Regions from separate parts of the Citrobacter meridianamericanus genome, predicted to be linked through region 2. Evidence: riboswitches for the same ligand, from Rfam matches in the RefSeq annotation. Region 2 holds a riboswitch; the other holds the start of a gene.

Region 1 (5,279 bases), 540 kb from region 2:
ACACATGGAGCAGAAGTGAGCGACCTTACCGGACTCCTGCGGCAGGGTTTCATCGTGATAAGCGCGGGCGGTGAATGGGTCGAGCGCGAGGTTAAACTGATCTTCCCAGCGGAATTCGAAGCGTGCTTTCGACATCGCGTTATCGCGGATCTGCGCGCCCGGATGCCCTTTGGCGAGGTCAGCGGCGTGAGCGGCGATCTTGTAGGTGATCAGCCCCTGTTTCACATCTTCTTTGTTCGGTAAACCGAGATGTTCTTTTGGTGTGACGTAGCACAGCATCGCGCAGCCAAACCAGCCGATCATCGCCGCGCCAATGCCGGAGGTGAAGTGGTCATAGCCCGGCGCGATGTCGGTGGTGAGCGGCCCTAAGGTGTAGAACGGCGCCTCGTGGCAGTGTTCCAGTTCTTCGGTCATGTTGCGCTGGATCATCTGCATCGGTACATGCCCTGGGCCTTCGAGCATCACCTGCACGTCGTATTCCCAGGCGATTTTGGTCAGCTCGCCCAGCGTATGCAGTTCGGCGAACTGCGCTTCGTCGTTGGCATCCTGAATCGAACCCGGACGCAGACCATCGCCAAGAGAGAGTGAAACGTCGTAGGCGGCGCAGATTTCGCAAATCTCACGGAAATGTTCAAACAGGAAGTTCTCTTTGTGATGGGAGAGGCACCATTTCGCCATGATTGAGCCGCCGCGCGAGACAATTCCGGTCAGGCGTTTAGCGGTCATCGGCACGTAGCGCAGCAGCACGCCCGCGTGAATGGTGAAGTAGTCGACGCCCTGTTCGGCTTGTTCCAGCAACGTATCGCGGAATGCTTCCCAGGTGAGATCTTCGGCGATCCCATTGACCTTCTCCAGCGCCTGGTAGATCGGTACGGTGCCTATCGGCACCGGGCTATTACGCAGGATCCACTCGCGGGTTTCGTGAATATAGCGACCGGTGGAGAGGTCCATCACCGTATCTGCTCCCCAGCGGGTTGACCATACCAGCTTTTCGACCTCTTCTTCGATAGAGGAGGTGACCGCCGAGTTACCGATGTTGGCGTTCACCTTTACCAGGAAGTTGCGGCCGATGATCATCGGTTCGGATTCCGGGTGGTTGATGTTAGCAGGAATAATCGCCCGGCCTGCAGCGACTTCATCACGCACGAATTCCGGAGTGATATTTTCCGGCAGGCGAGCGCCAAAGTTCATCCCCGGATGCTGGTGGCGCAGCACTTCACTACGAATACGCTCGCGCCCCATGTTTTCACGGATAGCGATAAACTCCATTTCCGGCGTGACAATCCCCTGACGGGCGTAATGCAGTTGGGTCACGCGCTTACCGGTTTTGGCGCGCTTTGGCGTCAGCAGGCCGCTGAAACGTAGCTCGTCCAGGCCATCGTCGGCCAGGCGCTCTTTGGTGTAAGCGGAGCTACGGTCGTCTAATTCTTCGCTATCGTTACGCGCCACAATCCACGGCTGGCGCAGTTTCGCCAGCCCCAGCTGGACGTTAATCGCCACGTCAGGATCGCCATACGGCCCGGAGGTGTCGTACACCGGTACGGCTTCGTTATCTTCAAATTGCGGATTGTCTTTGCTGCCGCCAATCAGCGTCGGGCTAAGTTGGATTTCGCGCATAGGGACGCGGATATCCGCCTGCGAGCCGGTGATGTAGATGCGTTTTGAGTTCGGAAAGGCGGTCCCTTCCAGGGTATCGATAAAGTGTTGGGCTTGAGCGCGCTGTTCGCGGCGTGATGGTTTAGTAGTGGCAGACATAGCTCATTCCAAATAAAAGTAAGGATATGGCTTGTCAGACGACGGATGAAGCAAGAGATAAGCTCGCCCGGGGGCGATGCTATTGCAGATTGACTCTTGTTCCCTTCGCAGGTTTTAACCTGATCAGGTTCCGCGGATCCCGAATTAACGGTCTCAGCCTTTTCCACTCATGCTGTTGTGGAAAATAAGCACTCCGACAAGAAGTAACCTCAGTAAAGAGGTAATGAATGTAAATTACGCGTTAATGCGACAAATCTCAAGCAGGACGTTTGAGAGTGCCACTCTCGTGCATCGCATCAAATACCAGCATGATCAGCTTATCTTCGAGTACGAACCTGGCTTCCAGCGCCTCGCCGATATCTGATAAAGCCTGTTGAAATTCAAGGAAGTTATCATGATCAATGGCGGTCTCCAGACTGGTGTCATAGTAGTCCATGATCTGTTGTGTGTTGGCTTCCAGCAGCGGCCAAATTTTTGTCGCTTTTAAAAGCTGCCCGTTCCCTTCCAATTTATGGAGAATACGTTCATAAATACTGAAGTGTCCGGTGGAGAGGTAATCGACCAGGCTCTGACAAAAATCATCCAGCGCCTTTTCATTGAGCCGCATGTACGATTCTTTGCCAGGCTTAATGCCAACCAGATTGTAGTAAGCCACGAGCAGGTGCTTACGTACATGTAGCCAGCGATCAACCAGTTTATTACTTCCTCCGACGTGCTCCGTCAGGCTTTCCAGCTGGTTTAACATGATTGACTCCGCAAGATGGTGTTTAAGAACTGCTCACCCGTAAATGTAAAAATAATGTAAACAACATGCCTGTGAAGCAAAGGTTGCGCAAGAGATATGGATCGTATAATTGAAAAATTAGATAGCGGCTGGTGGATTGTCAGTCATGAGCAAAAGTTATGGTTGCCGCATGGTGAACTGCCTCACGGTGACGCGGCACGTTTTGATCTGACCGGGCAGCGCGCACTTTCTATCGGCGAATGGGAAGGGGAAACGGTCTGGCTGGTGCAGCAGCAACGTCGACACGATATGGGGTCGGTGCGCCAGGTTATAGACCAGGATGTTGGCCTGTTTCAACTGGCCGGACGCGGCGTACAGCTGGCTGAGTTTTACCGCTCGCATAAATTCTGCGGCTACTGTGGGCACACGATGCACCCGAGTAAAACGGAATGGGCGATGCTGTGCAGCCACTGCCGGGAACGCTACTACCCGCAAATTGCCCCCTGCATTATCGTCGCTATCCGCCGTGACGACGCTATCTTGCTCGCCCAACATGTTCGCCATCGCAACGGCGTGCATACCGTGCTGGCGGGCTTTGTCGAAGTGGGTGAGACCCTTGAACAGGCGGTGGCGCGTGAAGTCATGGAAGAGAGCGGCATTAAGGTTAAAAACCTGCGCTATGTCACTTCTCAGCCGTGGCCGTTCCCACAGTCTTTGATGACCGCATTTATGGCAGAGTATGATAGCGGGGAGATTGTTATCGACCCGAAAGAACTGCTGGAGGCGAACTGGTATCGCTACGATAATTTACCGCTGCTTCCCCCGCCAGGCACCGTCGCGCGTCGATTGATTGAAGACACTGTGGCAATGTGTCGGGCTGAGTACGAGTAAAGAACGAGTGATGATACACTGATGGACTGACGCAATAAGGAACTGCAAAAATGACCGAACTGAAGAACGATCGTTATCTGCGTGCGCTGCTGCGCCAGCCCGTTGATGTCACTCCGGTATGGATGATGCGCCAGGCGGGCCGCTATCTACCGGAATATAAAGCCACGCGCGCCGAGGCGGGCGATTTTATGGCGCTGTGCAAAAATGCCGAGCTGGCCTGCGAAGTCACGCTGCAGCCGCTGCGTCGTTATAAGCTTGATGCCGCGATCCTCTTCTCGGATATCCTGACGATTCCGGATGCGATGGGGCTTGGGCTGTATTTTGAAGCCGGAGAAGGTCCACGTTTTACCTCACCGATTACCAGCAAGGCTGATGTCGACAAACTGCCGATCCCGGACCCGGAAGATGGGCTGGGTTATGTGATGAATGCGGTGCGCACGATTCGGCGTGAACTGAAAGGCGAAGTGCCGCTGATCGGCTTCTCCGGTAGCCCGTGGACGCTGGCGACCTATATGGTCGAAGGCGGTAGCAGCAAGGCCTTCACCGTGATTAAAAAGATGATGTACGCCGATCCAAAAGCGCTGCATCTGCTGCTGGATAAGCTGGCGAAGAGCGTCACGCTGTACCTGAACGCGCAGATCAAAGCGGGCGCGCAGTCGGTGATGATTTTCGATACCTGGGGCGGTGTGCTGACCGGTCGCGACTATCAGCAGTTCTCCCTGTACTACATGCACAAAATCGTCGATGGTCTGCTGCGCGAGAACGACGGTCGTCGTGTACCGGTGACGCTGTTCACCAAAGGCGGCGGTCAGTGGCTGGAAGCGATGGCAGAAACCGGCTGTGATGCGTTAGGCCTCGACTGGACCACTGATATTGCCGACGCGCGTCGTCGTGTGGGTCATAAAGTGGCGCTACAGGGCAATATGGATCCATCCATGCTGTATGCGCCGCCAGCCCGCATCGAAGAAGAAGTGGCGACAATTCTGGCCGGATTTGGTCAGGGTGAAGGCCATGTCTTTAACCTGGGCCATGGCATTCATCAGGATGTACCGCCAGAACATGCGGGTGTCTTTGTCGAGGCGGTACATCGCCTGTCGGCGCAGTACCACCGCTAATGGATCTCGCGTCGCTGCGCGCGCAGCAGCTTGAACTGGCCTCTTCGGTGATCCGCGAGGATCGCCTGCAGAACGATCCGCCGGATCTGATCGGCGGGGCGGACGTAGGGTTTGAGCAGGGCGGCGAAGTGACGCGGGCCGCAATGGTCTTACTGAAATACCCGACGCTGGAACTGGTTGAATACAAGGTGGCGCGAATCGCCACCACCATGCCTTACATTCCAGGCTTTCTCTCCTTTCGTGAAACGCCCGCGTTGATGGCTGCCTGGCAGTTGCTCTCGCACAAGCCCGATCTGCTGTTCGTTGACGGTCACGGTATCTCTCACCCGCGTCGCCTGGGCGTAGCCAGCCATTTTGGTCTGCTGGTGGATGTCCCGACGATTGGCGTGGCGAAAAAACGGTTATGCGGCAAGTTTGAGCCGCTCGCTGCCGAACCCGGAGCGCTAGCGCCGTTGCTGGATAAAGACGAACAGCTGGCGTGGGTCTGGCGCAGCAAAGCACGCTGTAACCCGTTGTTTATCTCTACGGGTCATCGCGTGAGCCTGGACCGCGCGTTGGCATGGGTACAACGCTGTATGAACGGTTATCGTCTGCCGGAACCAACACGCTGGGCAGATGCGGTCGCATCTGAACGCCCGGCTTTTACGCGGCTTGCAGCAAAAACGCCCCATATCGGGTAAACTGCCGCTAATTTCCGTATTTGAGAACTCATCATGTTACAAAACCCGATTCACCTGCGTCTGGAGAAGCTGGAAAGCTGGCAGCATGTTACGTTTATGGCCTGTCTGTGCGAG
Region 2 (5,279 bases):
CGACCACAATCGAGCGGGGCGCAATTCGCGCCGCATCTTCTACGCTGTGGGAAACCATCAGTAACGTCAGTTGCTTCTCGCGACAGACTTCGGCCACCAGCGTTAACATCTCCTGGCGCAGCGCAGGGTCTAGTGCAGAAAAAGGTTCATCAAGCAGCAAAATGGGTTGTTCGCGTACCAGACAACGCGCCAGCGCCACGCGCTGTCGTTGCCCGCCGGAAAGCTCTCCGGGCAGTCGCTCCAGCAGTGAGTCAATTCCCATTTGCCGGGCGATGAAGTGCATTTTCTCCCGTTGCGATGCGTTCAGCTTCAATCCAGGATTAAGGCCCAGGCCGATATTTTGCTGCACGTTCAGATGACTGAACAGGTTGTTTTCCTGAAACAGCATCGAAACGGGGCGACGAGAGGGCGGTGTGGTGGTGTGATCTTCACCTGCAATCATCATGGTGCCGCTGGCTGGCGTGAGAAAGCCGGCTATCAGATTCAGCAGCGTGCTTTTCCCGGCGCCGCTTGGCCCGAGTATCGCTACCTGCTCACCGCGCGCGATTGACAACGTAAAGCGCATTGGCAAATGGTGATAAAGCCATGTGATATCAATCAGTTTTAACATTTCGCCCCGGCAATTTCTCAATAACAGTAAACAGTGTAAAGCACAGGATCAGCAGCAAAAACGCCGTCACCGCGCCATCCTGACTGCGATAAGATCCAATCTGCTGATATAAATAAAACGGCAGGGTGCGGAAATCCTCGTTGCCAAATAACGCCACTACGCCAAAATCACCAATCGACAGCACACAGGCAAATGCCATCGCCTGCGCCAGCGGGCGCTTCAGGGCGCGAAGTTCAACCATTTTCAGGCGCGACCATCCCTCGATTCCTAACGACTGGCACAACATACTGTAACGCGCGGTCACGTCACGCATTGGGTTTTCCAGCACCTTCAATGCGTAGGGGATCGCCATGAGTGCATTGGTAAAAATGACAATGCCGTCAGCGGATTCGGGGAGCCCAACAGTATTATTGAGCAGCAGAAAGAAGCCGGTTGCCAGCACGATGCCTGGCATAGCGAGGATCATCATGCCGCTCAGCTCCAGCATTTGTCCTGCCAGCATCTGTTGGCGGGCACGCAGTTCACGACTACTCCATAACAGCATCATGGTGAGTATGACGCACAACGCACCTGCCGCCAGCGCGATGCGCAGTGAGGTTCCCAACGCCTGCCATAGTGCTGGCTGCGTAAGCACATCCAGTACCTGACGGTTAAGACCATCGACAATCACCGCCAGCAGCGGCGGTAGCAACAGCAGCAGGGCCAGAATAATCAGCAGCGAGTCGGCCAGACGGCTGTGCAAACGATCGTCTGGATCGCGCCAGCCCTGAACCAGTGTGGTGCCCGGCGCAATAGCACGGCTCAGGCGTTGGCTGAGTAGCACCAGCGCTAAACAACACAGCATCTGGATCAACGCCAGCATGGCGGCGCGGGCAGGATCGTAATCAAAATTCAGCGCCTGATAGATAGCCAGTTCGATAGTGGTGGCCTGTGGCCCGCCGCCCAGCGACAGAACGGTGGCGAAGCTGGCGAAGCACAGCATAAAGATGAGCGCTGCGACGGGAAGGATTTGCCGACGAAGCCACGGCCATTCAACAAAACGGAAGAAATGCCAGCCGCGCATCCCGAGTTGAGCGGCTAACTGTCGCTGTTCGCCGGGAATATTCTCCAGCGACTGCAACAGCAGACGGCTGGCCATCGGCAGATTGAAAAAGACGTGCGCCAGCAGAATGCCCTGCAAACCGTAAGGCGAAAAGGTCCATTCCAGCCCTAAGGCATGCCAGAGCGAGGCCAACCAGCCCTGACGACCATAGACGCTAAGAATACCGAATACCGCGACCAGCACCGGCAGGATTAACGTCATGGCGCACAGGCGCAGCAGCGCCAGACGTCCTGGAAAACGGCGACGATAGAGCGCCCGGGCAAGGAAAATCGCCGGGATAACCGACAACACAGCGGATAGAAAAGCCTGCCAGAAAGAAAAGCGCACCACATGCCACAGGTAGTCATCTTGCCACAGCGAGGACCACTCTCCCTGCGGGGCGTTAAACCACAGCGCCAGAAACGCGGCCAGGGCCACGGTCACCATCAGCGTGGCGGCGGTAAGCCCTGGAACCAGCCAGCCGGGAATTAACGGCTGACGGCGCGTTGCCATTCGCTAATCCATGCCTGACGTTGAGCCGCAACCTGCTGCGGGGTAAATTCGAGCGCAGTGGCTGGTTTTTCCAATTGCTCAAATCCTGACGGTAGGGCGACCTGCGTCACCGGATACATCCAGTTGCCGGTTGGAATCGCATTCTGGAATGCCGTAGACACCATAAACTTGAGGAACTTCTCGGCCAGTTCCGGCTGCTTGCTGGCCGCAGTACGCGCGGCGACTTCCACCTGCAAATAATGGCCTTCGCTAAAGTTAGCGGCGGCGTAGTTGTCTTTTTTCTCGGCGATGATGTGATAAGCCGGAGAGGTGGTATAGCTGAGTACCAGATCGCTTTCACCTTTCAGGAACAGGCCGTAGGCTTCACTCCAGCCCTTGGTGACGGTGACGGTTTTTGCCGCCAGTTTCTGCCAGGCCTCTGGCGCTTTATCGCCATAGACTTTCTGCATCCATAGCAGCAGACCCAGCCCCGGCGTGCTGGTACGCGGATCCTGATAAATGACGCGCCATTTTTGGTCGCTTTCAACCAGTTCCTTCAGGCTTTTAGGCGGATTCGTCAGCTTGTTTTTATCATAAACGAAGGCGAAATAACCGTAGTCAAACGGAACGAAGGTATCGTTTTTCCAGCCACCGGGCACGTTAACGGCGTCACTTGCTACGCCACTTTTGGCGAACAGGTTAGTTTGTGTAGCGGCTTCCAGAAGATTGTTATCCAGGCCCAGCACAACGTCGGCTTTGCTGTTTTTTCCTTCCATGCGCAGGCGGTTAAGCAGCGAAACGCCATCTTCCAGCGCGACCAGTTTCAATTCACAGTTGCAGTCAGCTTCAAACGCTTTTTTGATTGTCGGACCCGGCCCCCAGTCAGCAGCGAACGAGTCGTAGGTATAGACGGTCAGTACAGGTTTGGCGAAGACAGGCGCTGCGCACAGCAGTAAAAGCGGAAGACATTTTTTAAACACTTTGCACCTCAAGAGTTGGGTGGCAAAGGACTTGAGATAAGCCTCAAATCCCTTCGCCGGCATTATCCGGATCAGGTTCGACGGGTATCTCTCAGCCCATACGCAGATCGAATGATTTTGTGTATGTTTTTATTTAGCACCCCGTTGAGAACGGCGTTAGTGTAATGATTTTGTTGCTTAGCAGCAATTAAGGATCCGGCGGAGCAAACCACGCCGATTTAAAATCAAACCAGCCGAGAGTATTCATACGCAGTCCGCGCATACTGCGCTGCCCCTGAATGATCAGCCAGTGGTGGATTAACGGCACAATGGCCTTTGTGGCGAGCAGCTGTTGGCACCATGCAGCCAGGCTCATTTCGCCCGTTCGCCAGCGGGCCGCATCGTTTTCCCAGTCACGCGAGATACAGTTTTGCAGTAACGGGACTTCGCACAAATGGGCGAACAGTGAGAAGTCGAGCGGTAGGGTAAAGTTGGCGCTGTTAAGCCAGATATCGCTGACGATTTCTCCTGCATGCCATTGATCGTAGTCGATCTCCTGAATAGTCAACTGCACCTGATGCTGCGCCAGCAACGTCTTCATGATCTGCGCAATAATCCGATGTTCGATGTGATCGCGATAGTAGGTGATCGTCAGCGTTTCCAGCCCGGCGGGTTTTTCACCATGGCCGGGTTTTGCGTGATGCCAGCGGGGGAGTAAACCATACGCGGGAAACCACAGTCGCTGGTACTGTTCGTCGGCGTGGCAGATTAAATTGGTCGGCGAGAGAATGCGGCTTACCCATTCGCGGACCTCCTGGTTAGCTCCACGGTGGCTACGCGCATCAAACAGCAGGTAGTAGCAACCTTCTTCGAGGCGGCTTTCGATCGCCTTTTCATCCTCGGTGGGACCTTGTAGCGTCAAACCGCCGCCTGGCTCTTCGCCGATGTCAGGTAATACCCAAACGTTAACTTCGTCGATCAGGGCCCGGTAGCCAAAGTAATCATCAAATGCATGAATTTTCAGTTGGTTATTGGTGTTTCGTATTACCGCATACGGACCGGTACCAATCGGGTGACTGGAGAAGTTGTTTAGCGTTTCCCATTCTCGCGGCAGGATCATGGCGGGGACCTGCCCCAATAGCCAGGGAAGCCAGCGGTCTGGCTGGGCCAGATGGATATCCAGCGTCCAGGCCGTGGGAGAGACGATCTGCGTGATGTGTGAGTACAGCGGCAGGCTGTTAATGCGCATCAGTGAGGCGATAACATCTGCCATTTCCAGTTCGCGGCCATGATGAAAATGGATCCCCGGACGCAGGAAAAATCGCCAGTGTAAAGGTGAAATTTGCTGCCAGTGATGGGCAATGTCCGCTTCCAGTTCCCCATTTTCCTCATTTACCCGAATTAAGGCGCTGAAGATTTGCCGGGCGATATGGGTTTCGGAGCGGCGTAATGCCGTGCCGGGCAGCAGGTTGTGCATGGGGCGATAATAGAGAACGCGCATGATATGCCGACCCTGGCGAAAGCTGCGACCCAGATGGGAGACCAGCATTTGCCGTACGGCCGTTTTGTCACCGACCAGTTGCACCAGTTGATCGATGCGATCCTGTTCCAGTAGGTCTTCCGCGCGCTGCTGCTGGAGCGCCAGCCCGGTATAGAGGAATGTCAGTCGCGAGCGTTTACCTCGTCCAACTTCAGCTTCCCACGTTAACCAGCCGCGATCTTGCATGGTATTAAGCAGCGTACGCATATGGCGGCGCGAGCAGCTTAGCAGTTCCGCCAGCTCGTTCAGCGTCGTGTCTTGCGTTTTGCCGTCACAGCATTGCCACAGACGGATGAACTGTTGTTGCAAACGACCAGAAGACATAAAAGGGGAACTCCTGCGGAAAACTCAGCAATTTTATAATCCCTATATTAAGCCAATAATAGATTCCGATGAAGCGATGAGACAACGAAGGGGTCATCTATGCGTCAGTTCTGGTTGAAGTACTTTACCACGACAGAAAAATCGTCCTGGTTGGCTTGCCTGAGCGCACCGCAGCGCTTAAAGATGCTCGAAGAGCTGATGCAGTGGGAGATGACATCTGACTCCTGAATTGGAAATTGCAGACATCATGTGTGACTGAGTATTGGTGTTAAT

The links. Region 2 has a riboswitch for thiamine pyrophosphate ahead of thiB (thiamine ABC transporter substrate binding subunit). Riboswitches for the same ligand answer to the same signal wherever they lie in the genome.
Region 1: it holds a riboswitch for thiamine pyrophosphate, as region 2 does, so the genes downstream of both, thiC (phosphomethylpyrimidine synthase ThiC) here and thiB (thiamine ABC transporter substrate binding subunit) in region 2, are expected to answer to the same signal.

Annotation. Positions count from the first base shown of each region.
Region 1 is NZ_CP101036.1:4,983,369-4,988,647, reverse strand. Features, by position in the region: gene thiC (phosphomethylpyrimidine synthase ThiC) at 1-1,755, opposite strand, end outside; TPP riboswitch at 1,839-1,961, opposite strand; gene rsd (sigma D regulator) at 2,012-2,500, opposite strand; gene nudC (NAD(+) diphosphatase) at 2,597-3,370, shown strand; gene hemE (uroporphyrinogen decarboxylase) at 3,421-4,485, shown strand; gene nfi (deoxyribonuclease V) at 4,485-5,165, shown strand; gene NMD08_RS24205 (YjaG family protein) at 5,199-5,279, shown strand, end outside.
Region 2 is NZ_CP101036.1:4,445,795-4,451,073, reverse strand. Features, by position in the region: gene thiQ (thiamine ABC transporter ATP-binding protein ThiQ) at 1-610, opposite strand, end outside; gene thiP (thiamine/thiamine pyrophosphate ABC transporter permease ThiP) at 594-2,204, opposite strand; gene thiB (thiamine ABC transporter substrate binding subunit) at 2,180-3,163, opposite strand; TPP riboswitch at 3,194-3,317, opposite strand; gene sgrR (HTH-type transcriptional regulator SgrR) at 3,351-5,006, opposite strand; gene sgrT (glucose uptake inhibitor SgrT) at 5,106-5,234, shown strand.